3 regions of the Paenarthrobacter nitroguajacolicus genome follow, and region 1 is predicted to be linked to each of the others. Evidence: riboswitches for the same ligand, from Rfam matches in the RefSeq annotation. Region 1 holds a riboswitch; each other region holds the start of a gene.
What was found. Region 1 has a riboswitch for thiamine pyrophosphate ahead of thiD (bifunctional hydroxymethylpyrimidine kinase/phosphomethylpyrimidine kinase). Riboswitches for the same ligand answer to the same signal wherever they lie in the genome.
Positions count from the first base shown of each region.

Region 2: it holds a riboswitch for thiamine pyrophosphate, as region 1 does, so the genes downstream of both, KCX59_RS19680 (ECF transporter S component) here and thiD (bifunctional hydroxymethylpyrimidine kinase/phosphomethylpyrimidine kinase) in region 1, are expected to answer to the same signal.
Region 3: it holds a riboswitch for thiamine pyrophosphate, as region 1 does, so the genes downstream of both, thiO (glycine oxidase ThiO) here and thiD (bifunctional hydroxymethylpyrimidine kinase/phosphomethylpyrimidine kinase) in region 1, are expected to answer to the same signal.

Region 1 is NZ_CP073234.1:2,717,193-2,726,965, reverse strand. Features, by position in the region: gene KCX59_RS12940 (Rne/Rng family ribonuclease) at 24-3,233, shown strand; TPP riboswitch at 3,400-3,498, shown strand; gene thiD (bifunctional hydroxymethylpyrimidine kinase/phosphomethylpyrimidine kinase) at 3,489-5,039, shown strand; gene rplU (50S ribosomal protein L21) at 5,415-5,723, shown strand; gene rpmA (50S ribosomal protein L27) at 5,786-6,049, shown strand; gene obgE (GTPase ObgE) at 6,204-7,790, shown strand; gene proB (glutamate 5-kinase) at 7,780-8,961, shown strand; gene KCX59_RS12910 (glutamate-5-semialdehyde dehydrogenase) at 8,958-9,773, shown strand, end outside.
Region 2 is NZ_CP073234.1:4,171,987-4,181,759, forward strand. Features, by position in the region: gene KCX59_RS19670 (energy-coupling factor transporter transmembrane component T family protein) at 1-297, opposite strand, end outside; gene KCX59_RS19675 (ABC transporter ATP-binding protein) at 294-1,874, opposite strand; gene KCX59_RS19680 (ECF transporter S component) at 1,874-2,494, opposite strand; TPP riboswitch at 2,570-2,706, opposite strand; gene KCX59_RS19685 (NUDIX hydrolase) at 3,130-3,819, shown strand; gene KCX59_RS19690 (DUF4235 domain-containing protein) at 3,856-4,116, shown strand; gene mnhG (monovalent cation/H(+) antiporter subunit G) at 4,188-4,580, opposite strand; gene KCX59_RS19700 (monovalent cation/H+ antiporter complex subunit F) at 4,570-4,848, opposite strand; gene KCX59_RS19705 (Na+/H+ antiporter subunit E) at 4,845-5,411, opposite strand; gene KCX59_RS19710 (Na+/H+ antiporter subunit D) at 5,408-7,021, opposite strand; gene KCX59_RS19715 (Na(+)/H(+) antiporter subunit C) at 7,018-7,518, opposite strand; gene KCX59_RS19720 (Na+/H+ antiporter subunit A) at 7,515-9,773, opposite strand, start outside.
Region 3 is NZ_CP073234.1:3,154,049-3,163,821, reverse strand. Features, by position in the region: gene KCX59_RS14945 (aminopeptidase P family protein) at 1-521, opposite strand, end outside; gene KCX59_RS14940 (PHP domain-containing protein) at 602-1,447, shown strand; gene KCX59_RS14935 (MarC family protein) at 1,447-2,055, shown strand; gene KCX59_RS14930 (DNA-methyltransferase) at 2,028-2,942, opposite strand; gene KCX59_RS14925 (DEAD/DEAH box helicase) at 2,951-4,654, opposite strand; gene KCX59_RS14920 (RNB domain-containing ribonuclease) at 4,932-6,404, opposite strand; gene KCX59_RS14915 (ferritin-like fold-containing protein) at 6,446-7,114, shown strand; gene thiE (thiamine phosphate synthase) at 7,145-7,816, opposite strand; TPP riboswitch at 7,844-7,962, shown strand; gene thiO (glycine oxidase ThiO) at 7,955-9,223, shown strand; gene thiS (sulfur carrier protein ThiS) at 9,220-9,456, shown strand; gene KCX59_RS14895 (thiazole synthase) at 9,459-9,773, shown strand, end outside.

The DNA.
Region 1 (9,773 bases):
CTGGGGCAGGAGTGTTGCCACATATGGATAATGACCAGGTTGTAGCCGTTAATGACGAGGCAGCTCCCGCGGAAGCCGCGGAAGCGCCCAAGAAAGCCACCCGGACCCGGCGCAAGGCAGCGCCCAAAGTCGCCGCTGACGTAGAGGCACCTGCGGCCGAGGCCCCCGCCTCGGAAGCCGCCCCTGAGGCCGCCGCCGCAGCACCAGTGCGTCGCACGCGTTCCCGCAAGAAGGCAGAGCCCGCCGAAACCCTGCCCGGTTTGGGCGACGACGCCACTGCTGTGGTCGAAGACGCCGCTGCCGCCCCGGCAGCTGCCGAAGCCACGCCCGAAGCGGCCGCTGAGCCGGCCCCCGAAAAGCCGGTCCGCCGTCGTCGTGCTACCAAGCCCAAAACTGAAGCCGTAGAGGCACCGGTTGCCGCGGAAGCCGCGCAGGAAACCACGACGCCGGAAAATGGCTCCCAGCCGGAAGTACCGGTCGCTGAGGTAGCCACCGATGTTGCTGCCCAAAACCCGGAAGCGGACGCCACCGCGGACGAAGCTGCCCCTGCAACATCCACCTCCCTGTTCATGGAGCCGGTTTCCATCACCTCCATGATCTTCCAGGCCCCGGACCTCACCACAGTTCCCCGCGTCGCCGCGGTGGAGGAGAAGGCTGAGGAGCCCGAAGAAGAAACCGAAACTACCGCTGAAGGCGAGCTGGAAGATGCAGGTAGTCGCCGGCGTCGCAGGAGCCGAGGCCGCCGTGGCCGCCGTGGAACCGAGCGGGACGAGAACGAGACCGAGGACGGCACCGAGTCCGAGGACGAGGAAGCGCCGGTAGTAGAAGCCCTCGAAGAAGGTGTCACGTCTCGGCGCAGGCGTCGTCGCCGCCGTGGAGACCAGGATCTTGAACTGACCGGCGGCTCGGATGATGATCCGCCCAACACCGTCACCCGTGTCCGCGCGCCGCGCCCCATCACGGAAACAGCACCCTCCAACCGTGTTACCGGCGTCAAGGGCTCCACGAGGCTGGAGGCCAAGAAGCAGCGCCGACGCGAGTCCCGTGAAACCGGACGCCGCCGCCAGGTCATCACCGAGGCTGAGTTCCTTGCCCGCCGCGAGTCGGTGGACCGCCAGATGATCGTCCGCCAGCGCGACGACAGAATACAGATTGGTGTCCTGGAAGACGGTGTGCTTGCTGAGCACTTCGTGTCCAAGACCCAGCAGGACTCCCTGATCGGCAACGTGTACTTGGGCAAGGTCCAGAACGTGCTGCCGTCCATGGAAGCTGCGTTCGTGGACATCGGACGGGGCCGTAACGCCGTCCTGTACGCCGGTGAAGTCAACTGGGACGCAGTCAACCTTGAAGGCCAGCCGCGCCGGATCGAGAACGCCCTGAAGTCCGGCGACTCCGTCCTGGTCCAGGTCACCAAAGACCCCGTGGGACACAAGGGTGCCCGCCTTACCAGCCAGATCTCCCTGCCGGGCCGCTACCTGGTGTACGTACCCGGTGGTTCCATGACCGGCATCTCACGCAAGCTGCCCGACGTCGAGCGCAACCGCCTCAAGCGCATCCTGAAGGACCGCCTGCCGGAAAACGCCGGTGTCATTGTTCGCACAGCAGCCGAGGGCGCTTCGGAGGAAGAGCTCACCCACGACATCAACCGTCTGCGTGCGCAGTGGGAAGGCATCGAAGGACAGGCCTCGTCCACCAAGGTCCTGGCTCCGGAACTGCTCTACGGCGAACCTGACCTCACCATCAAGGTGGTCCGTGACGTCTTCAACGAGGACTTCTCCAAACTGATCGTCTCCGGCGACGACGCCTGGGACACCATCGAGGCTTACGTGACATACGTTGCCCCTGATCTGGTGGGCCGCCTCGAAAAGTGGACCAAGGACCAGGACATCTTCGCGGCCTGGCGCATCGATGAGCAGATCCACAAGGCCCTGGAGCGGAAGGTCTTCCTGCCGTCCGGCGGTTCGTTGGTCATCGACCGCACCGAGGCCATGACTGTGGTGGACGTCAACACCGGCAAGTTCACCGGCAGTGGCGGAAACCTTGAAGAAACCGTCACCAAGAACAACCTGGAAGCGGCCGAAGAAGTTGTTCGCCAGCTTCGTCTGCGCGATATCGGCGGCATTATCGTCATTGACTTCATTGACATGGTCCTTGAATCCAACCGCGACCTCGTCCTCCGCCGCATGGTGGAGTGCCTCGGCCGGGACCGCACCAAGCACCAGGTGGCCGAAGTAACGTCGCTGGGCCTGGTCCAGATGACGCGCAAGCGCATGGGTACCGGCCTCCTTGAGGTCTTCGGTGAGCAGTGCGAGCACTGCGCTGGCCGAGGTGTCGTCACGCACGACGAGCCCGTTGAGCACCGACGCGCCAACGTGGTGGCTGCTGAACATCACCGCCCGCATACGGAAGCGCAGCAGCCTGCTGCGCGGACCGAACGCAAACGCCGCCGCGGCAAGGGCGGGGGACCGGCTGTTGCCGAAGCTCCCGCGCAGGTCCACACCACCACGTCCGCCCCGGTCGCAGCATCCACCACGGCTGAACCGCAGGATCCTGCCCGGATAGCCAAAGCCGAGGCAACCAGGGCCGCCCTGGCGACGATTGCCGCTGCAGCGCACGCCGCACACCTGCACGACGACGAAGTTCACCGTGCAGAGGAGGAAGCGCGGGCGGCAGGCCGGCACGAGCCGGACGCAAGCCCTACAGCCGGCACCGCCGCCAGTAGTGAAGCAGGCAGCGGCGAAGCAGGGACTTCAGCCCGCGATGCCGCAAACAGGGAAGCAGCAGTCCAGGAAGCAAGATCTACTCCCGTGCTGCGCTTCGGCGGGGAAGAAGTTGCCTTGCCGTTCGTTGAGCACCACGAGGAACCGCAGGCAGCCAAGCCTGCCATGAGCCTGGATCTGCTGGCCGAAGCGTTTTCGCACCTCGGTGCGGCTCCGGCACCCGAGCAAGAAGCCGCTCCGGTTTCAGCCCCGAAGGCTGCTTCTCCGGCACGGACTGCCGAGGAAGATCCCGAGGCTGTTTCAGCCTCGCGTGGTCGTCGTGGTCGCCGTAACCGGAGTGCCAGCAGGGCCCAGGGCGCGGCCAATGAAACCAGCGTTGAACACCATGAGGCGACAGCGTCGGCCACCCGGGGTTCGGCCCACGAGGCCAAGGCGCCTGTGGAACCGACCAAGAAGGCACCCAAGGATGAGCCCATCATCCTTGGCGTTGGAGTTCCTGCTTCCGAGCTCTAATCGCGACGAATAAGTTGAAGAGGGCCCTGCGCTATCTGCCAAACGGCGGGTAGTGCGGGGTCCTTTTGCTTCCGCTCTGCAAGCCACGCACAGGCTGCGTTCAGAGTCACATCCGGGCGTCGGTGTGGCCCGGTTCCCGCGGCGCGTTGCTTCCCGGCTACGCTTGGGGACTGACACGGGGTGCCGGGCGTTGGGCCAGGCTGAGATCCAAACCCGTTGAACCTGTCCGGTTAGCACCGGCGAAGGGATGTCCTCATGACTGCATCATCATATTCATCGGTGTACCCCCTCGACGCTACGGCTTCGGGCCGCCCAACCCCGCGCATTCTGAGTATTGCCGGCTCGGACCCTTCAGGTGGCGCCGGAATACAGGCGGACCTGAAGAGCATCGCCGCTTTCGGCGGGTATGGCATGGCTGCCATCACGGCCCTCACCGCGCAAAACACCAGGGAGGTCAGTGCCGTCCACGTCCCTCCCGCGCACTTCTTGCGTCAGCAACTGGAAGCCATTAGTGCCGACATCACCATTGACGCCGTCAAGATCGGAATGCTCGGCGACGCAGCCGTCATCAACGAGGTCCGGGGCTGGCTCGAAGAGGTGGGTCCCGCCGTCGTGGTCCTTGATCCGGTGATGGTGGCCACCAGCGGTGACCGGCTGCTGCGGGAGTCTGCTGAGAAGGCATTGCGTTCGCTGCTGCCTTTGGCCCACCTCATTACGCCGAACCTTCCTGAACTGGCCATGTTGCTGGGGGAGCCCGAAGCAACTGACTGGGCTTCGGCGCTGGACCAGGGCAAACGGCTGGCAGCGGAGTACGGAAACACGGTCCTGGTCAAGGGTGGCCACCTGCCAGGATCGGAGTGCCCGGATGCGCTGGTGAACACGAGCGGGCTGCTGTCCCAGGACGTGATCGAAGTGGCAGGTCCCCGGGTTGCAACGCGGAACAGCCACGGTACCGGGTGCTCCCTGTCTTCCGCCTTGGCCACAGTCCAGGCACGAACCTGTGACTGGGAAGTTTCATTGCGGGAAGTCAAGCCGTGGTTGCTAGGGGCATTGCAGGCCTCTGACAGCCTGCACGTGGGTCAAGGCAACGGGCCCGTGAACCACTTCCACCACTTCCAGCAGGCATCCACGCCGGGCACTTTCGCTGCGGCGATGTGGAACGAAGCCGTCCCGGAACTCGAAGCGATTTACGAGCTCCCGTTTATTCAAGGACTTCAATCCGGCGAGCTGCCGGAACGTGACTTCAATTACTACCTTGCCCAGGACGCCATCTATCTCAATGGGTACTCGAGGGTCCTGGCACGTGCGGGCGCCTTGGCGCCCACGGAGGAAGAACAACTGTTCTGGGCAAAGGCATCACAGCAGTGCCTGGAGGTTGAATCGGAGTTGCACAGGAACTGGTTGAGCACGCGGGAAGCCTCCACGGCAACCGGACCGGTTACCAAGTCCTACGTGGACCATTTACTGGCAAAATCCGCCGCCGGCAGCTACGCCGTGGTACTGGCGGCGATCCTGCCCTGTTATTGGTTGTACGCGGAGGTGGGTCAGCAGCTTCATACGGCATACGTAGACGCCGGCGCGCCTGCGGACCACGCATATGCGGACTGGTTGAAGACCTATGCCGACGAGGATTTCGCGGCGGCAACACGGAAAGCGATCAACTTCACTGCTGTCGCGGCCGTCGTGGCTTCTGGCACGGAGCGGACTGCGATGATGGATGCTTTCACTCAGTCCTGCCGCTACGAGACGGCGTTTTTCGATGCTCCCAGGCTGTTTGCCCAGGCTTCGTTCACGCGCGCTCAGTAGCTTTCCGGGCACGCACTTGAGGCCAATTGCGGCGACACGTCCGCGCGTCGCTGGCCGGATCGCGTTAATCTCGCTCAAACCCTGTAGGCTGTATGGGCACGGTGCCGGGAGAGTCCGTTACAACTGGTGATGCAAGTCACGAGGTAGCCTCCGGACCCGGCCTCATTTGCAGCTGAAGGTCAAACTAGCGTAATCTTGATCTTCGGTGCTTACGCCAACACTTGGGTTATGCCCCTTGGAATTGTTCATGGGATGACTCGCGGACTTCGATTTAGAAGTCCACGGCGTTGAGGCACAGCGCGAACCAGGGCTGATTCCGGTTCAAGGTTCCGCACGCAAATTTTGTAATAAACGTCGAGAGAAGTGAGTACCCAAGTGGTGTACGCGATTGTCCGCGCAGGCGGCCGCCAAGAAAAAGTTTCCGTTGGAGACTACGTAACGCTGAACCGCGTCCCCGGTGGAGCCGGTAGCACGCTTGAGCTGCCCGCATTGCTCCTGGTTGACGGCGAGAAGGTCACCTCCGCAGCTGCGGAACTGGCCAACGTCAAGGTCACGGCTGAGATCCTCGAGGACCTCCGTGGTCCGAAGATCGTCATCCAGAAGTTCAAGAACAAGACCGGCTACCGGAAGCGTCAGGGTCACCGTCAGGAACTGACCAAGATCAAGATCACCAGCATCGCGTAACTTTCGTTACCCGCTGTTCAGGTTTTTCAGTTTCCCCAGAAATTTAGAGGCAGGCATTTCACATGGCACACAAAAAAGGCGCGAGTTCCACTCGCAACGGTCGTGACTCCAACGCTCAGTACCTGGGCGTCAAGCGTTTCGGTGGTCAGGTAGTTTCCGCTGGCGAGATCATCGTTCGCCAGCGTGGAACCCACTTCCACCCCGGTGCAGGCGTCGGTCGCGGTGGCGACGACACCCTGTTCGCACTGCAGGCCGGTGCGGTTGAGTTTGGTACTCGCCGCGGCCGTCGCGTAGTGAACATTGTTGCTGCTGCAGCTGCAGAGTAACTACAAGTTCTGAACCGGTGGAGCGGGCCAAACGGCCCGCTCCACCGTTCTTTTAACCGCATTACAATCGACTAGGGCGCTTTAGCGCACTGGTTTTTGCAACAACGCTGGCAACAGCAACAAGCGCTGTAAGACAGCAACTGAGGAGATTCACGTGGCGAGCTTTGTAGACCGGGTAGTCCTGCACGTATCCGGCGGAACCGGCGGCCACGGCTGTGTCTCTGTCAAGCGGGAAAAGTTCAAGCCGCTCGGCGGCCCTGACGGCGGCAACGGCGGCAACGGCGGCGATGTCATCCTGCGCGTATCCGCCCAGACCACAACCCTGCTTGATTACCACCACGCTCCCCACCGCCACGCCACCAACGGTGGCCCCGGCATGGGTGACTGGCGTGGCGGCAAGAATGGTGAAACCCTGATTCTTCCCGTGCCCGATGGCACCGTGGTCAAGACCAAGGACGGCGACGTTCTGGCCGACCTCGTTGGCGAGGGTACTGAGTACATTGCAGCTGCCGGCGGCCAGGGCGGCCTCGGCAACGCGTCCCTTTCATCGCAGAAGCGTCGGGCTCCGGGCTTTGCCCTGCTTGGTATCGAAGGTGAATCCAGCGATATCGTCCTGGAACTTAAGTCCATCGCAGATATCGCCCTGGTTGGTTTCCCTTCTGCCGGTAAGTCGAGCCTCATTGCAGCCATGTCTGCTGCCCGGCCCAAGATTGCCGACTACCCGTTTACTACCCTCATTCCCAACCTCGGTGTGGTGCAGGCCGGCGATGTCCGCTTCACTATCGCCGACGTTCCCGGCCTGATCGAGGGCGCCAGCGAAGGCAAGGGCCTGGGCCACAACTTCCTGCGTCACGTAGAGCGTTGTGCTGCACTGGTTCACGTCCTCGATTGCGGAACCCTTGAATCTGACCGGGATCCTCTTTCCGACCTCGCCATCATCGAGGCCGAACTTGAGAAGTATGCAGTTGACATGAGCTACGCCGGTGTTGACGGTGAAGTGGTTCCCCTTAACGAGCGCCCGAAGCTGGTAGTCCTCAACAAGGTGGATCTTCCTGACGGCAAGGACATGGCCGAGTTCGTCCGTCCTGACCTCGAAGCCCGTGGCTACCGCGTTTTTGAGGTATCTGCAACGAGCCACGAGGGTTTGCGTCAGCTCGGCTTTGCCATGGCTGAGATCGTCCAGGCAGCCCGTGACGCCGTTCAGGCCACGCCTCCCAAGGTGACTGCTCCCGTCCTCAGGCCGCGCGCCGTCAACGAATCCGGCTTCAAGATCCGCCGCGAGGAGAAAAACCTCGAGCCGCTGTTCCGCGTCCTGGGCGAAAAGCCCGTGCGCTGGGTCAAGCAAACCGACTTCACCAACGAGGAAGCGATTGGCTACCTCGCCGACCGCCTCGCCAAGCTCGGTGTTGAAACCGAGCTCTTCAAGGTTGGCGCCAAGCCCGGCGACACCGTGGTCATCGGTGAAGACGATGGCGTGGTGTTCGATTGGGAGCCCACCATGATGGCCGGCGCCGAGCTCCTGGCGACGCCCCGCGGTACCGACATTCGCGTCGCGGACATCGGTGACCGCCCCACGCGTTCACAAAAGCGCGACGAGCAGATCGAGCGCCGCGAAGCCAAGGCTGCCGCGAGGGCTGAGCTTGAAGCTGAACGCAAGGCTGGCATCTGGACTGAATCCGTCAGTGGTCGCCGAGCCCAGGCAGTGAAGGAAAGCCACCTGGATTCCGGTGATGACGACTAAGACTGTCGACGCTCCGGACATAACTGAGGGACTTGAGCGCCAGGCCCTTGCCACCGCCAAGCGGATTGTTGTCAAAGTGGGGTCGTCCTCACTGACCAGCATCAAGGGGGGCATCTCCGAAAAGTCCCTCACGGGGCTCGTCAATGCCTTGGCTGAAAAGCGCAATGCGGGGACAGAGATCATCCTTGTGTCCTCGGGTGCCATCGCTGCCGGGCTTGCCCCTTTAGGCCTGGCCAAGCGACCCAAGGACCTCGCCACGCAGCAAGCTGCCGCCAGTGTGGGGCAGGGACTCCTGATGGCACGGTATACCCAGGCTTTCAGCGCCCACGGTGTAACAGTCAGCCAGGTCCTGTTGACCGCCGATGACCTGATGCGCCGGACGCAGCACACAAATGCCTTCCGGGCATTGGACAGGCTGTTGAACCTTGGTGTCGTCCCCGTAGTTAATGAGAACGACACCGTGGCCACGCATGAAATCCGTTTCGGTGACAACGATCGTCTCGCTGCCTTGGTGGCCCACTTGGTTCGCGCCGATGCGCTCGTGCTGCTGTCCGACGTCGACGCCCTCTACGACGGCCCGCCGTCCCAGGGCGCCCAGCGTATTCCTCTGGTCCGTGGTCCGCAGGACCTCGAGGACGTGACCATAGGCAAGGCGGGCAAAGCCGGCGTCGGAACCGGCGGCATGATGACCAAGGTGGAAGCAGCGTCCATCGCTGCCGGTTCGGGTATACATGCCCTGGTCACGTCCACGGCCAATGCTGCGGCGGCTTTGGCTGGCGAGGACGTTGGAACGTGGTTTGCCGTTAACGGCAATCGCAAGCCGGTCCGACTCCTCTGGCTGGCACACCTGGCCACCGTTCACGGCCGTTTAATACTCGACGACGGCGCCGTGAAGGCCGTGCGCGACCGGCACAGGTCACTCCTTCCCGCAGGCATTTCGGACATCAGCGGTGATTTCGAAGCAGGAGATCCCGTTGAGATGGTTGCCCATGACGGAACCGTGGTGGCACGCGGCCTGGTGAACTACTCTTCGGAGGAACTCCCGCGCATGTTGGGCCGTACAACGCAGGAGCTCGGACAGGCCATGGGTCGCGGCTATGACCGCGAAGTTGTTCATGTTGACGATCTGGTGCTCCTGAGGGCGTCGCGCTCATCTAAACTTGGAGCATGACTGAAGCGCTGACCCCTGACGCCCCTGTGATCTCCGACGTATCCGGTACCACCGGCCAGACGCCGGAGAACCCTGCGGCAGGCGTCCAGTTGTCACCGGAAGATGTCCAGACAGCTGTTCACGCCATCGCGGACCGTTCCCGTAAAGCTGCACGCCGCATGGGACAGGCCAACCGTGCATGGAAGGACCGCGCGTTGCGTGCCATCGGAACTGCCTTGGTGGAGAACCGGAAGCGCGTGCTGGAGGCCAACGCCAAGGATGTAGCCCTGGGCCGTGCCAACGGTACGTCAGCGGCTTTGCTGGACCGTTTGACCCTGACTGCTGCCCGCATCGACGGTTTGGTCGCTGCCTTGGAGAACCTGGCTGGCTTGCCCGATCCCGTGGGAAACGTGGTCCGTGGACAAACACTGCCCAATGGACTGCGCTTGCGCCAAGTGAACGTCCCCATGGGTGTTGTCGCCGCCATTTATGAGGCCCGTCCGAACGTTACGGTGGATATCGCAGGCCTGGCATTGAAGAGCGGGAACGCAGTAATCCTCAGGGGAGGTTCCGCCGCTGCGAACACCAACGAGGCACTGGTTCAGATCCTCCGCGAAGCGCTGGATTCCGTCGGCCTGCCCGCGGATGCCGTGCAGACTGTGGACCAGTACGGTCGCGAAGGAGCCAACGTACTGATGCGCGCCCGCGGCCGGGTGGATGTCCTGATTCCCCGCGGTGGACGGGATCTCATCCAGACTGTTGTGACTAACTCCGCTGTACCCGTCATCGAAACCGGCGAAGGCAATGTCCATATCTTCATTGACGAGTCCGCG
Region 2 (9,773 bases), 1.5 Mb from region 1:
GGACCAGAGTCCGACGTCGAGCAGTACAGCGCCGCTGTCCGCCGCCACTATTGCAGTGCTCCAGCCGCCGATCGCTGCCGCAATGATCAGGGGCCAGGCCCGCTGCCACAAAAGCCTGATGGTGAGGCCGGCAAGCGGGAAGAGAGCCAGTTCCGCAAGGAGCGCCGTCGACGCAGAGACCCAGTCGATGGACAAGGCCAGCACCAGGGAAATCAGGAAGACCGACACGAACTTCGCCAAAGGGTTGGCGCGAGTCAGCAGGGCGTGGTTGCCGCGGATGTTCAGTGCATCCCTCACGCTTCACCCGCTTCCTGATGCGTTGCTCTGCCTTGCGGTATCGGGCCGAGCCGTAGTTCGGTTCCGCCGAGTACAGCACTGAATTCCTGATCGTGGGTTACGGAGACCACCGCGGTTCCGGCGTCCAGCAACTCGGAAAGGAACGACGCCAGCTCGGCCCAGGTATTCGCGTCCTGGCCAAACGTTGGCTCGTCCAGAACAAGGACTTTGGGGTGCGCGGCCAGCACCGTGGCCACCGAGAGCCGGCGCTTTTCCCCGCCGGATAACGTATACGGATTGGCGTCGACGAGATGGGTGAGCCGCAACCGTTCCAGCAACTCGTCCACGCGCTCCTGGCCGTGGCCCAGATGCTTCGGACCAAACATCAACTCATCCAGGACCTTGCCCGTGACGAACTGATGTTCCGGCTCCTGGAACACCGTCCCGATGCGGGAAATCAGCTGGTCTGCTTTCCACTTGAACGGATCAATGCCCGCACGCTCGGAAAGTTCGACGGCGGCACTCACTTTGCCGTCCACGGGCGCCAAAAGACCTGCCAATGTGAGCGCGAACGTGGACTTTCCGGCACCATTGGGACCCGTAATGGTCAGGGCTTGGCCTGCCCGGACCTGCGCACTGATGTCCGTTTGCACGGGAACGGGCGGGATGGTTTTGAAACCTTTGCGCCGTGGCTTTAGTCGGGAAACAGCAAGGTCCTGGGCTGCGAGGAGAAGCTGCGCGGCGTCCGGTTCTTTATGGCGGGTGCGGGTTGCCGGAACGTACCCCGGCACCCAGACGCCAGCCGACATCAGCAGGGTGCGGGCCTCGGAAAGGACCTGGTCGGGAGGGCCGTCCAAGAGGACGCCGCCGGCAGCATTCCCGGTCCCTGCGGCCGTGCTGGACCCTGGCTGCAGGACCACAATCCTGTCCACCAGGTCTTTCCACACGGACACGCGGTGTTCCACCACAACCAGCGTGGCGCCGGTCTTGTCCAGGCATCGCCCAACAGCATCACGGACCTCCAGCACCCCTGCAGGATCCAGGTTGGCCGTTGGTTCGTCCAACAGGATCAGCCCGGGCCGCATCGCCAAAATGCCCGCAAGCGCAAGGCGCTGCTTCTGACCGCCGGAGAGCGCCGCCGTCGGGTGATCCAACGCCAGACCTCCGCCGGCGGCGGTACGCAACCCGACGTCGTCGAGCGCTTCATGGACACGGGACCAAATCTCGTCCCGCGGCACGGCAAGGTTCTCCGCACCGAAGGCAACGTCGTCGCCGACCCTCGACAAAACCACCTGCGTCTCGGGGTCCTGCTGCATCAGTCCCGCGCGTCCTCGCTGCTCGCGGGGCGCGGCGCCATCGATCAGCAGGGAGCCGGTCTCATCCGAGTCGTCTTCCTCATCCCCCAGCACCCCGGCGAGGGCATGCAGGAGCGTGGATTTGCCGGCACCCGAAGGTCCAAGCAGCAGTACGCGCTCCCCGGGTTCGATCCGAAGGTCGAGGCCCTGAATGGCAGCTTGGGCACGGCCGGCATGCCGCCAACCCCAGCCCTCGGCTGAGATGGCGGCAGGCCTCACCGTGCCGCTTTGCGTGGCCGACATCAGCTGAAGACGGGCTCCGAAGCGGCCTTGCGCGAGGCGAAGGAACTCAGCACGCCGGTCTTGGCCAGGCCGCGTGTCGCCACCCATGAGAGTGCGCCCGCGATGATTGCGCCGGAAATTGAGGTGAAGGTGATGTAGGCCAGCTTGTCGACGGCTTCATAGGCGATGTTCCAACCCCACGGGAGGAAGGAGTCGTTCAGGCCGCAGAAGAGGCCCGCGCCCGCACCGGCGAGGAGGGCAGTGGGCAGGTTGAACTTCTTGTACCGGAAGGCGGCAAAGATGAGTTCCGCGCCCAGGCCCTGCAGAACGCCGGAGATGAGCACGGTGGTGCCGTACTGCGAACCCATGATGAGCTCACCGGTGGCGGCAACAGTTTCGCAGAACAGGGCTGCACCCGGCTTGCGGATAATGAGCATGCCCAGGACCGCGGGGATCATCCAGCCGCCGGCAATCAGGCCGGTGAGAGGCGGATACGTCGCGTTCATGGGGATGGATACCAGTGCGGCGCCTTGGGACCATGCCCAGAAGATCACGCCGCCCGCGATGGCGATCAAGGCCGCCACAACGATGTCTACAACACGCCAGTTATAACTGGTCTTCTTCACGTTTACCGTGGTCATTTTCTGCCTCCTGAGGTTACAGGAGGGGAAAGTGCTCCCCGGAATCCGGCTGGCCTGCGCCGCCCGGATCCGGACACTCTGAGAAGCTCGACTCCCTTGCGCCGGTACTAACCGGATCAGGTTCGAGGGTCTGCGGCTGTCCGCACTCTCAGCGCCCTCGCGTCTCCTGCATCTCTGCAGAGTCCGACGGCGGCGCTCCCCTGTCGTTATCAAATCTGCCCTGATGGGCTGGTTCAGTTTACACCTGAGTCTGTGGCGGGTGTTGGTCTGTTGCCGGCAGGCGGTCACAATCGGCAGTGGTGGTGCGTTCCAGGGCTTCCGGGGGTGCGTTGCGAGGGCTTCCGGAGGTGCGTTGCGAGGGCTTCCGGGGGTGCGTTGCGAGGCCCACTCAGCACGCTTACCCCACACCATTCCCTGCACACCAGGCCCCACAACAAGACGGGGGTGCGTTGCGAGGCCCGCTCTGCACCCATCCCCCACACCATTCCCTGCACACCGGGCCCCACAACAAGACGGGGGTGCGTTGCGAGGCCCACTCTGCACCCTTCCCCCACACCATTCCCTGCACACCGGGCCCCACAACGAGACCTGAGAGAATGAACCAGCAGAATCCACCGCGGCAAAGGGGCACCTTCATGACTGACCTTCCCCAGCAAGACCTCCCCCTTCCCACAGAAGTGCCCCAGCCGCGCCTGGCCGCGAGCGTCATCCTCCTCCGTGACTCCCCGGGCGGACTCGAAGCCTTTGTCCAGCACAGGGTGAGCACCATGGACTTCGCCGCCGGCATGGTGGTCTTCCCCGGTGGACGGGTGGATGCCGCGGACGAGTCCGGCTGGGACTACCCCTCGGACCTGCTTCAACGCCACGCGGCGGACTGGCAGCAGAGCTCCATCTGCAGTGGCGCGGGCGAAGCCACGAAGAACGCCGGAACGGTGCTTTCCGCCGCAATCCGTGAAGTCAAGGAGGAAGCCGGGCTCAGCATCGACGCCTCTGACCTCCGCCCGTGGGCCAACTGGATCACACCGACAGACATGCCCAAGCGATTCGACACCTACTTTTATGTTGCCAAGCCCTCCCCGGGGGCCGAACCGCGGCACCAGACCACGGAGGCCTGGCAATCACTGTGGATGCCGGTAGCGGACATTCTTGCGGCGGAGGCCGCGGGCACCCTGAAACTGATGCCGCCCACGTATTACCTGCTCAAACAAATCGCCGGGTTCGCCACCGTGGATGCTCTTTGGTCGGCCGAACACGATGTTGTTCCGGTTCTGGCACCTGTCGGCTCCATGGCTGCGTTCCTCAAGGAGCGGGAAAACCGCCGCTAGCGCTTGGAACGAGCTGGAGCCGGTTAGGCTGGGAGCATGAACCTCTTCTTCAAGCTGATCGGCGCCGGAGTAAGTCTCGGAGCAGGCTTCGTAGGTACCAAACTTGTCAACAAAGGGTGGGAAAAGGCCACGGGCAACAAACCACCCTTGGGCAACGACGACATGGAATCGAGTCTTCGCTCGGCCCTGACTTTCGCGCTGATTTCAGCCTTCGTCAGCACACTCATCCAGGTCCTGGCGAGCAGGGGCACGCAGCGCGCCATTGCACGCTTCGCCAAGACCCACGACATCGTCTAGGCAACCGCACCACTACACAACGCCGGGATCACCCATGAGGGTAGTCCCGGCGTTCGTTGTTTCCGCTGCTGCTAGCGCTGGTTCCCGGGCTCTTGCCCCGCGGCCGCCCGCTGCACAACCGCTTCAAGTTCATCCTTGGTGAGCATTTCGCGATGCCCGTGCTTGGTGCGGTAGGCGGAGCGGCCCACCATGTGAGCGGAAACCGGGGCCGTCAGGAGCTGGAAAATCCACGCCACCAGAAGGACTGGCCATACCCACCAGGTCCGCATCTGGAGGCCGATCGCAGCCAGCATGAGGAACAGACCCAAAACCTGCGGCTTGGTGGCCGCGTGCATGCGGCTCATGAGGTCCGGAAATCTCAACAAGCCAATAGCAGCGCCGAGGGACATCAGTGCGCCCACCACCAGGAACAGTGCAGTGACGGCGTCGATCACAAAATCCAAGCCGGTGGCATCAGGATTCATTGCTCTGCTCCCTCCGTTCGGCTACGAACCGGGCCACGGTCACCGAGCCAATGAACCCGATCACCGCGAGGGCCACCAGCAGCATCAAGTTGTTCAGGTGCTTGTTCATTGCCATGTCGATTGCCAGGGCGGCACCCAGGATCGCCAGCAAGACATCCGATGCCAGAACCCTATCCAGCAAGGACGGACCGATAGCGATCCGGACAATTGCCCCTGCCGCGGCGAGGCTAAGGATCACAGCCGTTGCCACGAGAACGAATTCCTTCATAGCGTTGCCCCTTCCATTCCCGGGCGCTGTTCTGCATTGAGGGCTGCGACTTCTTCGCGCGTGCCCATGATGCGGATCAATCTCGCCTCAATGACTTGGGTTTCCTCGCGGATCTTGTCGATGTCCGCTTCCTCATAAATGTTGAGCGCGTGCAAGTACAGCGTGGACGTTGAGCGGTCCACTTCCACCACCAGTGAACCCGGGATCAGCGAGATCACGTGCCCGGTAGCTGTCACCATCAGGTCTGAATGGCTCCGCAACGGAACGGCGACGACGGCGCTACGCACCGTGGGTCCTTTGGCTACAGCCAGGTACAGAACCAGGAAGCTCGCTGCCACCACTTTGCCGAGGAACATCAGGGCGAAGGGAATAGCGCGCAGAATGTTGAACCTGCCACTGAGCTCCACGGGCGGGAGGTAGAACAGTTTGGCCACCAGCACGGCGATCAGGGCACCAAACAACAGGTTGCCCGGGCTGAAGTCCCGCCAGAGCGCGCCCCAGACGATGACCAACCAGACGAGGAGCGGCAACTCCGTGCGGAAGGAGATGGGTTTGCGGCTCACTTGGCATCACCCGGCTGTGTCTCAACTGACGGTGCTTCGCCCGTCCGCGGTTCGTCTGTTTGTGCCAACGGCGGCACCTCAACGGAATCGCCCAGGACCGAGTGGATGTACGCTGAGCGGTCCAGCATGATCCCGGCGGAACCGTCAGCAACTTTGAAGAGCGGCCCTGCGAATACAGTGAGCGCCACCCCGAACACCACCAGACCCGCCGTGGAGCCAACCATGGTGCGGGGCAGGACGCCCACATTGCCGGGGGTCATCAGCACAGGGTCCGGGTACTCTGCGTCCTCGGGTTTGCGCCAGAACGCCCTGTTCCAGACACGCGCGATGGCCAGCAACGTCAGGAGGCTGGTGACAACGCCACCCACCACCAGCACGATTGCCAAGGGTGTCCCCAACTCCACGCCGGCCTGCAGCAGCCCCAGCTTTCCGAGGAAGCCGGAGAACGGCGGAATGCCCGCAAGGTTCATGGCCGGAACAAAGAACAGCAACGCAAGCAATGGCGAGAGCTTCGCAAGGCCACCCAAACGGTCAATGGACGAGCTGCCGCCGCGCCGCTCTATGAGACCTGTGACCAGGAAAAGGCTGGTCTGCACGGTGATGTGGTGCGCAACGTAGAAAACCGCAGCACCCAACCCGGCCACGGAACTCATGGCGAGGCCAAACACCATGTAGCCGATGTGGCTAACAAGCGTGAAGGACAGGAGACGTTTGATGTCGCTCTGGGCCAAGGCGCCCAGAATTCCGACAATCATGGTGAGTAGCGCCACCACCATCAGCGGGACGTTGAGGGTATCCCCGGGGAACAGCAGTGTTTCCGTGCGGACCATGGCGTATACGCCCACTTTGGTCAACAACCCGGCGAACACGGCGGTGACTGGAGCGGGCGCCGTCGGATAAGAGTCTGGAAGCCAGAACGACAAAGGGAAGACTGCTGCCTTGATGCCGAACGCCACCAACAGCATCACGTGCAGAAGGTTCTGGGTGCCCTGATCCAGTTCGGCAAGTTTGATGGCCAGGTCCGCCATGGTGATGGTTCCGGTGGCACCGTAGATCATGGCGATGGCGATGAGGAACAGCACGGACGACACCACGGAAACCACAACGTAGGTGACGCCCGCCCGGATGCGCGGTCCGGTTCCGCCCAGTGTCATGAGGACGTAACTGGCCGTCAGGAGGATTTCGAAACCGACGTAGAGGTTGAAGAGGTCACCGGTCAGGAACGCATTGGACACGCCCGCCACCAGGATCAGGTAGGTGGGGTGGAAGATCGAGACCGGTGCTTCCTGGTCGCCGTCGGCCATGCCCTGGCCGGTCGCGTAGATGAGCACTGCCAGGCTGACCACAGTGGAAACCACCAGCATCAGCGAAGAGAACTGGTCCACCACGAGGACCACGCCCCACGGCGGCAGCCATCCGCCCAGCGTGACGGACGTTGTGCCGCCGTCCCACACGGAGACCAGGAGCAGGCATTCGAGGAGGAGGGTCGCGCTCAGGATGCCAATGCTCACTACCCGCTGTGCGCTGTGGTGCCGGATCAGCAGGAATGCCAGGGCAGCGCCAAGGATCGGTAGGAGGACAGCTAGCGGCGACAGGTTTGCGAGATTCACGCGCTGCCTCCTTCCTGGTTCGAAGCCGTGTTGGGGGTTTCGGTCGCGTCGGGCCTGTCCTTATTTGCAGGGCTGGCCGGGGTGATGGCGAATTCGGACGTTTCCAGCGGGACGATGGCGTCATCCTCCGCATCGAAGCTCGGAGTCTTGGCCACGCGGACGTCTTCGAGGTCGTCCTGGATTTCATCCTGGCGAGCCAGTACCCATGTGCGGTAGATGATGCCGAGCATAAAGGCGGTGACAGCGAACGAAATGACGATCGACGTCAGGATCAGGGCCTGGGGCAAAGGATCGTTGTACGTTTCCGGGTTCGTTTCCTTATCGAACAAGGGGGCAAGGCCTGCGTACCCTCCCGTGCTCAGGATCAGGATGTTGGTGGCATTTGCCAGCAGCATCAAACCCAACAGCACGCGCGTCAGGCTGCGTTCCAGGATCAAATAGATCCCGCACGCGTACAGGACGCCCATGACGATCAGCAGGGTTAGGTTGATGCTCATGCGTTGCCCTTCCCGGATGCAGCGGATTCGGCGGCTTCCTCGGCGAGGTCGGCATGCCCGGCGGCATCTTCCTCAGCCAGCGGGGCACCCTTGCCTTCAAAGTGTTCGTCGATCTCGGCACCGAGGCTCCGAAGGACATCGAGCGCCAGCCCCACCACCACGACGTAAACGCCAATGTCGAAAATGGTGGAAGTAACGAACTTGACGTCACCGAAGACCGGTAGCCAGAACTCGATAATGGCGCTCTGGAACACCTGTCCGCCCAGGAAGAGCGGCACCACACCGGAAGCGGCCGCCGTCGCCAGTCCTGTCCCCAAAAGGGTCCCCGCGCTGACGGTGGCTGCCTCGCTCAACTCGAACCGCCCACCGGCCAGGTAGCGGATTGTCAGTGCGAGCCCGGCGGTGAGGCCGCCGGCAAAGCCGCCGCCCGGCAGGTTGTGCCCGGCGAGGAGAAGATAAATGGAGAACACGATCATGGAGTGGAAGATCAGTCTGGTCACTACTTCGAAGATGATCGAGCGCCGTTCGGGGGCCAGGGTACGGCCGGCAACCAGCCACGCATCGCGGCTCACGTCGGTAAACTTCTTCGCCACGGCCAAGGTGGCGCCGTCGCGGGAGTCACGGTCGACGCCGGTGCGTCGCCCGACGCTGCCTTCGGGCACGGCCTCCGAAGTCTTGATCCGGTCGCCGCGGCTGCGGACGAAGATCAGGCTGGCTACACCGGTGGCAGCAATCGCGAGCACTGAGATCTCACCGAACGTGTCCCAGGCGCGAATATCCACCAGGGTCACGTTGACCACGTTCAGTCCCCCGCCGCCTTCATACGCCAACCGCGGGAAGTCCAGTGAGATGGGGGTGGCAACGCGCGCGCCCATGGCGTAAATCGCCACGAAAATCATGGTGATGCCAAAGGCCGCACCAATGATCACGCGGATTACCCTGAGCCGTCCCCCGGTCCTGTCCCTCAATTCAGCGGGCAGGCTGCGCATGGCCAGCACGAAAGCAACCAGCACAATGGTTTCCACCAGCATTTGGGTCAGTGCGAGGTCCGGTGCGCCTTGGAGTGCGAACATGAGGGCAATGCCGTAACCCGTGACGGACACCATGAGCACGGCGAGGAAACGCTTGTTGGCCCGGACGGCAGCCAGGGCACCCACCACGATGCCGATGCCTGCCACTACTTGCAGGGGCGAGTTCGGGTCGATGAAGTACATGCCGTCCGGCAGGGGCTTGTTCGCCACGATCAGCGCCGTCATCGGAACCGCGAATGCCACGGTGAGGATCACCGCGAGGTAGAAGTACAGCGAACCACGCTGCGTGCGGCCTGTCACCCAAACCGCGATGTCGTCCAGCGCGCCGATGGTGTTCTGGTAAGCCCTGTCGCCGTCCACCCAGTCCGGGACCAGGCTTTGGGCACGGGCAACGAGGTTGCGCCAGTAGAACATCGCGGCACCGGCCGCGAACGTCAGGGCTGTCAGGCCCAACGCGGGGGTGACGCCATGCCACAAAGCCAAGTGTCCGGCGTCGACCGCGTCCGGACCGGCAGCGAACAGCGCTGCGTAAGGCTGGATCCAGGTGTCCACGGGCGTTGGCCATAATCCATAGACGATAGTGAGCAAACTAAGGATGGCCGGTGCTGCCAGGAATGCCGGTTTGATGGGCTTGAACGGGGTAGGTTCCACGCCGGGCTTGACGGCAAAGGCTCCCCACATGAACCGGGCGCTGTAGGCGAACGTCAGGATCGATCCGATGACCAGGCCCACCAGGATCAAGATGCCCCATGCTGGAGCGCCATCACCGGTGCCGTAGTGGACGAAGGCTTCAAACACTGACTCTTTGGCTACGAAACCTGCCAAGGGTGGCACACCGGCCATGGACGCCGCTGCGATGGCGGCCACAACACCCAGCGCCCGCGACGAACGGAAAACGCCGGAAAGCTTGCGGATATCGCGGGTCCCGGACTGGTGATCGATGATGCCCACTACCAGGAACAGCGCGGCCTTGAACAAGCCATGCGCCAGCAGCAGTCCGAGTCCGGCCAGGGCAGCGTCGGGACGTCCTAATCCCACCACCATGGTGAGGAAGCCGAGCTGGCTGACCGTGCCGTAGGCAAGGATCAGTTTGATGTCGGTCTGGCGTAGGGCCCGGTAACCACCCACGAGCATGGTGGCCAAGCCCAGCCCCAGAACCACGGGAAGCCAAAACTCCGACGTAGAAAACCCGGGAGCAAGTCGAGCCACGATGTAGATGCCGGC
Region 3 (9,773 bases), 440 kb from region 1:
GCGGCGGGGAGGCCGAGGCGGGCTTCGAATTCGGCCAGTGTGGGACGCGCACCGATCCAGAATTCGCCGGCGCGCGAGTCCGCGTAGAACTGCTCTGTATCCCGGCCGGCCAACGGACGGAAGTAGAGGGTGGCAGTGTGGTGACCGCCGTCGTCGCCCTTTCCTTCAGCAACAGGCTCAAGGATCAGCACGGCGTCGGGCTCGTGGTCGAGGCCCAGACCCGTGAGGTGGGCGAAGCCGGAATGCGGGCGGAAGCGGTAGTCGCAGTCGTTGGAACGGACCTTCAATGGACCGGCCGGGACGACGAGCCGTTCGCCCTTGAACAGTTCGGAGATAGTACGACGGCGGCGCGCGGCGTGGTCTGCAACGGCGTCACGCGCAGGGGTCACCTGCGGGGCGGGCGCCCAATTGCTTGCCATGAATGCCTTGAAGGCATCGGATGTGGGCCTTTGCGAGCGGTTGTTGACACGCTCTTGCAGTGGCTGGGAGGACGAGTTCTGGGTGTTTTCGGCATCGTTCACCGTTACATCGTCCCACCAGTTACGTGAGGAGGCCAACGGCGCAACGCTCCAAGCCGGCCCGCATCCCATAGGCTGGGAAAGTGAGGATAGACCTGCATGCGCACTCAAATGTTTCCGACGGAACCGAGACTCCGGCCGGCGTGATCATCTCCGCCGTCTCGGCCGGCCTGGACGCCGTGGCTCTGACTGATCACGATTCCACCGATGGCTGGGAACTTGCTGCTGCAGCCGCCCGGGAACATGGCATCGCGTTCGTTCCGGGAATGGAGATCTCCTGCCGGACTGAGCAAGGAATCAGCGTTCACTTGCTGAGTTATCTCCATGACCCCGCACATCCTGGCCTGCTTGAAGAGATCACCAAGTCCAAGGACGCCCGGCTCACCCGTGCCGAGCACATGGTCACCTTGTTGTCCGAGGATTACCCGTTGACCTGGGATGACGTCATCCACCACGTGGCTCCCGGTGCCACGGTGGGCCGCCCTCACATCGCCGATGCCTTGGTCGCGGCTGGCGTTGTCGCGGATCGAACGGAGGCCTTCACTTCCATCCTCACCTCACATTCGCGGTACTTCGTGCAGCACTATGCGCCCAACCCGGCAGTCGCCGTCGAGCTTGTCCGCGCGGCTGGCGGCGTTCCGGTTTTCGCGCATCCTGTGGCCTCGTCGAGAGGACGCATCGTGGGGGAGCGAACCTACCGGGACATGATTGATGCCGGACTGCTGGGACTTGAAGTTGAACATCGGGACAACCCGGAGGAGGGCCGCACGTTCCTGCGGGGCCTGGCCGCCGAACACGGTTTGCTCATGACAGGGTCATCTGACTACCACGGAGCGGGCAAGCCCAACCTGTTGGGCGAAAACACTACCTCGCCCGAGGTCTTGGCACGCATTGAGGAGTTGGCAACAGGGAGCACGGTCATTCGCTGATGGATCTTCAACTGCTTGCCTCCGTGATCGTCACCTTGTTCGTGATCATGGATCCCCCGGGTACCGTGCCGATTTTCATGTCACTTACGGCGCAGATGTCGGCCAAGGACCGGAACCGGTCCGCGTTCCAGGCTCTTTTGGTGGCCACCGGTGTGATCGTTGTGTTCGCGATCTTCGGGCAGTCCATCCTGAACTACATGCACATCTCGCTGGCGGCCTTGCAGGGCGCTGGCGGTCTGCTTCTGGTGCTCATTGCGCTGCAGCTGCTGACGGGGTCCACCAGTGGCGAAGAGAATGCTGCCAAGTACAAAAACGTGGCGTTTGTGCCGCTGGGAACACCGCTGATGGCCGGGCCCGGGGCGATCGTCGCCGTCATGGTGTTCGTGCAGCAGTCCAGCCAGCTCTCGGAGTACCTGGCCGTTGGCCTTGGCATCGCCGTAGTGCTGGGCTCGCTTTACCTTGCGATGCGCTTCGCGGGCGTCGTGCAGCGCGTGCTCGGTGAAAACGGAGTGGAGCTGGTGACCCGGATCGCCGGCTTGCTGCTGTCAGCCATTGCCGTCCAGATGATCGCGGACGCCGTTCAGGCCTTCGTGAAGGGTGCTGCCTGATCCAGGCCGGCGACCGGCAAGGAGCCGCTCCGGTGGAAACCTGCCTTGCTGCCCAGCCGTTTCCGCATGACCTCGATGGCCTGTTCGTTCTGGTCTACGCACACGAAGTTGCGGCCTAGCTTGGCTGCAACTGCGCCCAGGGTGCCTGAACCGGCGAAGAAATCAAGGCACCAATCGCCCTCGCGGCTTGATGCAGAGACAATCCTGCGAACCAGGCCTTCAGGTTTCTGAGTGGGGTAGCCGGTCTTTTCGCGGCCCGTGGGCGAGACGATGGTATGCCACCAGACATCCGTGGGAAGCTTGCCGAGCTCGCGTTTGGCTGGAGTGACCAGGCCAGGCGCCATATACGGTTCCCGGTCCACTTCGGCGTTGTCGAAGTGATATTTGGTGGGGTTCTTGACGTACACCAGGATGTTGTCGTGCTTGGTGGGCCAGCGGTTCTTGGCGCGGGCGCCGTAATCGTAGGCCCAGATGATCTCGTTCAGGAAGCATTCCCTGCCGAAGATCGAATCCAGCATCACCTTGGCGTAGTGGACTTCCCGGTAATCCAAATGCAGGTACAGGGTGCCGTCGTCTGCCAGCAGTCGCCAGGCCTCCACGAGCTTTGGTTCCAGGAAAGACCAGTAATCGCTGAAGGCGTCGTCGTAGCTATGGAGGGCGCCCTTGATGGTGTCGTAAGAACGGCCCTTGAAGCCGACGCGGTCGCCGTCGCCGTCCGCATTGCGGACCATACGGGTTTCCTGGCGGCGTTGGACCCTGCCCGTGTTGAAAGGCGGGTCCACGTAAATGAGTGTGAAGGCGCCGTCCGGCAGCGTAGGGAGGAATTCCGCGTTGTCCGCGTGCACCACCAAGTTGCCGCCGTCCGGCGCCCAAACAGATTCAGTCATTGAGGTTTTTAGGCCTCGGTGCTGCCGGACTGGGCAGCTGCGGTCTCTCCGGAAACCACTTCGCCGTTGCGACGACGCGTGCGGGTCCGACGCGTACGTGACGGCTTCTCCGCATTGTCCGCAGTGGCGGTGCGGGTCTCCGAGGCGCCTGCAGCGGGGGCTGCCTCACCATCAGAAGTACGACGGCGGCGCGTACGGTTACGACCACCCTCGCCCTTGGATTCGTTGGACCCGGCGTCACCGGACCTGCCGGAGCGGCCACGGCCGCCATCGCGACCACCGTCGCGCTTGCCGTCTCGTCCGCCATCCCGGCCGGAGCGGGCGTTCTTCTTGCCGGTCTCGCCCAGGTCCTCAAGGACCTCGGCGTCGACGCCGGCGAGGACGCGCTTGTTGCGCGGGAGGCGGCCCTTGGTGCCCTCGGGGATGTCGAGATCGGAGAACAGGTGCGGCGAAGAGGAGTACGTCTCAACGGGCTCGGGAACGCTGAGTCCCAGGGCCTTGTTGATCAGGCCCCAGCGAGGCATGTCGTCCCAGTCAACAAACGTGACGGCCGTGCCCTTGTTGCCCGCGCGACCGGTACGGCCAACGCGGTGCAGGTAGATCTTTTCGTCTTCCACGCACTGGTAGTTGATGACGTGGGTGACGTCATCGACGTCGATGCCGCGGGCTGCGACGTCGGTGGCCACCAGGACGTCAACCTTGTTGTTGCGGAAAGCGCGGAGCGCCTGCTCGCGGGCGCCCTGGCCAAGGTCGCCGTGAATGGCTGCAGCTGCGAAGCCGCGGTCTACGAGTTCCTCGGCAACCTTCGCGGCGGTGCGCTTGGTCTTGGTGAAGATGATGGTGCGGCCACGTCCGCGGGCCTGCAGGATGCGGGCCACAACCTCGGTCTTGTCCATGCTGTGGGCACGGTAGATGAGCTGGCGGATGTCGCGCTTGGTGAGGCCTTCATCATTCGGGTCAGCCGCACGGATGTGGGTGGGCTGCGTCATGTAGCGGCGGGCCATGGCGATGACGGGGCCGGGCATCGTTGCCGAGAAGAGAAGCGTCTGCCGAACGGCGGGGGTGCCCGCAATCAGCGTTTCGACGTCGGGCAGGAAGCCGAGGTCCAGCATTTCATCGGCTTCATCAAGGATGACCATCTTGACGTTCTTGAGGCTGAGGTGCTTCTGCTTGTAGAGATCGATCAGCCGGCCGGGCGTGCCCACTACGATTTCGACGCCCTTCTGCAGGGCATCAACCTGCGGCTCGTACGCACGGCCGCCGTAGATGGTGGCGATGCGCGCGTTGCGCTTGCGCGACGCGGTCTGGAGATCGTTGGCAACCTGCACCGCGAGTTCACGGGTGGGGACGATCACCAAGGCCTGGGGTGCGCCCGGGACAGCAAGCTTTTCGTAACCGGCGTCGTCGCGGCCGGCGACGCGCTGGAGTGCGGGAATGCCGAACCCAAGCGTCTTTCCCGTTCCCGTCTTGGCCTGGCCGATGATGTCGTGGCCGCTCAAGGCGACCGGCAGGGTCATGGCCTGGATGGGGAAGGGGTGCGTGATGCCAACGTCGGCCAAGGACTCAACGATGTCGGCGCGCACGTTAAAATCAGCGAACGACTTCTCTTCGATCTCGTGGGGCGTCTCATCCGAGATGATCGTTTCCTCGGGTTCGATTGATTCGGTTCCGGTGGAGTCCGTCAGGACTTCGTGGGTATGCAATTCACTCACAGGGAGTTTCCTTATTCATTTGGGCATTGGCGCTGCATGCTCAACGGCGGCGGCGGAGCCGTACCGGAGCACGAACGGGCGCGCAAGCAAGTCCAGTGGAAGCCGATCGCGGGCTATCTAAGTACTGGCACTGGTGACCAGTTGGTACATCTCAAGATCGCGTAGGGGCGGGCTTGTTGAGTTCAAAAATTAACTGAATCAACGACCGGGCATCCATTACTACAAGCCCAGTCTATCCTCTGGGGGCCGGAAAGCCCGGATCGCCGGATGAGCGGCTTCAGGGCAGCAACTGGAACCGGATCTCCCGGCTGGCGATATCAGCCTTCAGCAGGCGCACCCGAACCTTGGTTCCGGACTCCATTTCTCCGTCGCAGCGGGCCGTGACAGCGGGTTCTGCGATTTGCACGACGCCAAAGGGTCCGTTGCCGTTTCCGTTTCCACGGGCGGCTCCGTTGGAGGGTTTGGACCCGGAAATGACAACAGCCTCGAATTCCTGGCCGATGTGGTTGGCAACGAGCGCCGCTTCCACTGTGTCCAAAGCCGCCCGCTCGAGGCGTCCGGCCAACTGATCCGAGGATGCCATGATCTCGGGTAACGACGGGAGGGCTTCCCGCGCCCATGCCGGAATGTCCTGGTTATTGCTGAGGGCTTCGCAAATCACCAGGACAAAGCGATCAATGAGGCGCCGCAAGGGTGCTGTGGTGTGGGCATAGGGAGCCCCGATAGCTGCCTGGATCACATTGGCCGGAACATCACCGTCAAAGGGCGTGTAGCCTGCACCGCGGAACAACGTTCCGGCCGAATGCAGGATGGCAAGCTGTTTGGGATCGGATGCATCCAGGGTCCGCAGGTATTCGCCGTAGCTGACCTCTCCGTCCCAGGGTTTGCCGAGGGCAGTGGTCTGCCGCTTGAAATGGAGCAGTGACCGATCATCAGGTGCGGGCATGGTGCGCAGGATGCCCACTTTTCCATCGAGCATCATCTGCGCGGCGGCCATGCCGGTCATGAGGGAGATCTGCGCGTTCCAATCCTCAACCGGCAGGGACGGTGCCGCTGCGATTCTGTACCCGCCGCCGTCAGTCGCCTGGACTATTTCCTGTTCCGGCATGTTGAGGCTTGCGCCGCCGCGTTGACGTTCCAGTTCAACGCGCTTCAGTCCCACTTCTTTGAGTAGCTGGAGAACCGGCGGGGCAGTACCGTCGTCGATCTGTTGTTGTGCGCCCTTGTAGCTCAGCTTTGCCCTGCTGCGCACAGTCGCACGGGCAACGGTGACGGCCAAAATTTCAGCTTTCCCGTCCAGGTCGAAATCCCAAACGAACGCGCTGCAATCCTGGTCGGCCAGCAGGCTTCCCGCGTTCTCACTGATGACCTCCGGATGCAGCGGGATCCGCCCGTCAGGGGCGTAGAACGTCTGCCCGCGTTGACGCGTTTCGGTATCAAGCGCGCCGCCGGGAGCCACGAAGGAAGGCACATCGGCGATGGCATAGAGGACCTTGTACCCATCACCGGCCCTTTCAATGAACAGAGCCTGGTCCAGGTCGGTGGACGTCGCGGGGTCGATGGTCACAAAAGGAATATCCCGCAGGTCCTGGGCCGGCAGCTCAAGGGCCTCCACCGCTTCCCGTGCCTCCTCCACAGCTTCTGCCGGGTATTCGCCGGGGAGTTCCAGCTCCGTCCTTAGGGCGGCGAGGGCCGAGGCGAGCTGGTCCGACGAGTCGTCGACGTTGGGCGCAATCCGATGATGTGACACGAAAATCAGGTTAGCCCGAAATGGGCCGATAGTCTTGGATCATGGGCACTTCCCCGGACGCCGCAGCCTATGCCGGGCAACTCTCAGCGGAGTTGCTTGGAGCCATGGCGTATGGCGAACTGTCCGCCTTCGGGCGGCTCTCCTTGGATTCCCGCTATGCACCCACGCTTCACGACAGGTCCGTGCTCGCGAAGATCGCAGTGGGGGCCTACGGAAACTTCGCCCTCCTCAACGACCGCCTGTCGGAGATGGGTCTGGATCCCGAACGTGCCATGCTGCCGTTTCAGCGCTCCTTCGATCACTTCCACGAGCGCACCAAGCCGGGGGACTGGTTCGAATCCGTGATGAAGGCCTATGTCATCGATACTGTGTCATCGGATTTCTATAGGGCTGTCTCGATGTTCCTCGACCCGACAACGCAGCATTTCGTTGAGCGCGTTGCTTCACCCGATCAGGCCACGGAAGTCCTTCGCGTCCTGCTCAGGCGGGCCTTGGCAGATGACCCGCGCCTCGCTTCGCGATTGGCGCTGTGGGGCCGCCGCTTGGTGGGGGAAGCGCTGACGCAGGCGCAACGCGTGGGCATGGAACACCCCCTGCTGGGGCCGATGCTGAAAAGCGGCGGGGACGCGCGTGCCGCGGCGAAAAGGCTGACGACGGAGCTCGCCGAAAAGCACGCCCGCCGGATGACTGGCCTCGGCCTGACCGCCTAGCCCGCGGATCGCACGGAACCTCCGGCTTCCCTAGACGGAATCCAAGGCTTCCAGCAGCGACTTGGCCGCCGCCGTCGGGTCCGGTGCCGCTGTGATGGCGCGGACCACCACGATCCGGCTGGCGCCCGCTTTCACAACCTGTTCAACGTTGCTGAGATCGATGCCACCAATGGCGAACCAGGGGAGGGTCACACCGTCGCCCGAGCGCTTGACCGCTTCTGCGGCATATGTGACCAGGTCCAAACCGACAGCAGCGCGACCTGGTTTGGTGGGTGTTGCCCAGACCGGACCCACGCAGAAATAGTCCAGTCCCAGGGGCCCTTGGGAGGTGGCGACAGCGGCATCGATTTGTTCGGTTGTGTGGGTGGAGAGGCCTATGCCGGTGGCGTTCGGCAGGAGGGTCCGGGCTGCAGTCAGGGGCAGGTCCTTTTGCCCGATGTGGAACACGGGAGCCCCGGAAATGCTGGCAACATCGGCCCGGTCGTTGACCGCCCAAAGCCGTCCGTGCCGTTGTGCGACGCTCCGCAGGACGGCCAACATCTCCAGTTCCTCGGCAGCTTCCAGCGTCTTGTCGCGGAGTTGGATGATGTCCACGCCGCCTTCGAAAGCGGCGTCCACAAAGTCCTCAAAATCGCCCTGCTGCTTACGGGCATCGGTGCACAGGTAAAGACGGGCGGAGGCAAGAGCGTCAGGCTGAGTCATGGGAACCAGAGTAGTTCCTCTAAACTGGGCTCGTACTGCGGGAGCCGCGACATTCGTCATATGACTGTCCGGCTGAGAGGGCTTCAGCGCCGACCGCTTGACCTGATCCGGCTAGTACCGGCGTAGGGAAGGAAACGAATGGCAGATTCCCGCCGTACCCGCCTCCAGGCAGACGTTGCCGTCATTGGTGGCGGCGTCATCGGCCTCGGCATCGCTCACGAAGCCCGGCGATTGGGCCGTTCAGTTGCGCTGATCGACCCCGCTCCCGCTTCCGGCGCGTCCTTCGCAGCGGCAGGCATGCTTGCACCCGTCAGCGAACTCCATTACCAGGAAGAAGACCTTCTTGAGTTAATGCTTGAGTCTTCCCAGCTCTGGCCCTCCTTCGTGGACGGCCTGCATCAAGGCGCAGAGGACAACGGATATCGCACGACGCCGACCCTCGCCGTGGGTGCCGACGCAGCCGACCGCCGGGCGCTCGCAGACTTAAGGTCGGTCCAGCTTGCGGCTGGCCTGGAAGTCGAACCTATCGCTCTGCGGGACGCGAGGCAACGGGAGCCGCTCCTCAGCCCGCAGATCTCCTGTGCTTTCGATATACCTGCCGACCACCAAGTCGATCCAAGGAGACTCGCGGCATGCCTCCTGGCAGGACTGGCAGCCCATTCGCCCAATGACAGTTCCTGGGTGTCGGGAGCCGATGACGGATTCGCCATTGCTTCCAGGGCGCGCGGTTTGCTGTGGGAAGGCGGGCGTGTCACAGGCGTGGCGCTGGACTCAGGAGTCACCGTTCACGCCGGAGAAACGGTGGTGGCCAACGGGCTCGGGGCGTCCCAACTCTCCGGTCTTCCTGAAGGCCTCAGGCTTCCCGTAAGGCCGGTCTACGGGGACATCCTCCGGCTTCGCGTCCCCGATCACCTGCGGCCCTTGGTCACATCAACGATTCGCGGGATGGTTCGCGGGGTGCCGGTTTACATCGTGCCCCGGGACGACGGAACTGTGGTGATTGGAGCCACGCAACGCGAAGACGGGTTGTCAGCCTCTTCCAACGCGGTCTCGTCGGGTGGCGTTTACCAATTGCTGAGGGACGCCCAAGTATTGGTCCCTGCAGTGGCTGAACTGGAACTCCTTGAAGCAACCGCCCGCGCCCGGCCCGGAACTCCGGACAACGCTCCACTGCTCGGACGGGTCGGTGCTTCCAACGGCGACATCGACGGCCTGGTGATTGCCACAGGATTCTTCCGCCACGGAGTCCTCCTGACTCCGGTGGCCGCCAAGATCGTGGGGGAACTCCTCAAAGGCTCCTCGGACTCCCGGTGGGCCCCCTTCCTGCCCCATCGTTTCGCGGGCAACGCCCCTGTTGCCCGAGCACTTACACCAGCAGCCCGAACCACCACCAAGGAAACAGCATGAACATCAAAGTGAACGGAACCGACCACGCAGTCTCTGACGACGCATCCGTCAGTACCCTCGTCACCGCCGTCACCGGTCGCGCCTTGGACCCTCGCGGACAAGCGGCCGACGGCGGCAAGCTGGGAGTCGCCGTCGCACGCAATTCCGAGGTGGTGCCGCGCAGCCAATGGGCCGTGACAGCGCTCTCCGACGGAGACGAACTCGAACTCGTAACAGCAGTCCAGGGAGGCTAATCATGACAACAGCAAACGTTGACGTTCGCACCGACGCACTGGTGATCGACGGCGTCGAGTTCGGTTCCCGCCTCATCATGGGTACCGGAGGCGCGCCGAGCCTCGACGGCTTGGGAGCAGCGCTCCTCTCTTCAGGGACGGAGCTCACCACAGTGGCGATGCGTCGCTATTCGCCCGCCGAAACGGGCTCGCTGTTCCAGCTGCTGGTGGACCATGACATCCGCGTGCTGCCCAATACTGCTGGATGTTTCACGGCCAAGGACGCCGTGATGACTGCTGAACTGGCCCGGGAAGCACTTGAGACCGATTGGGTGAAG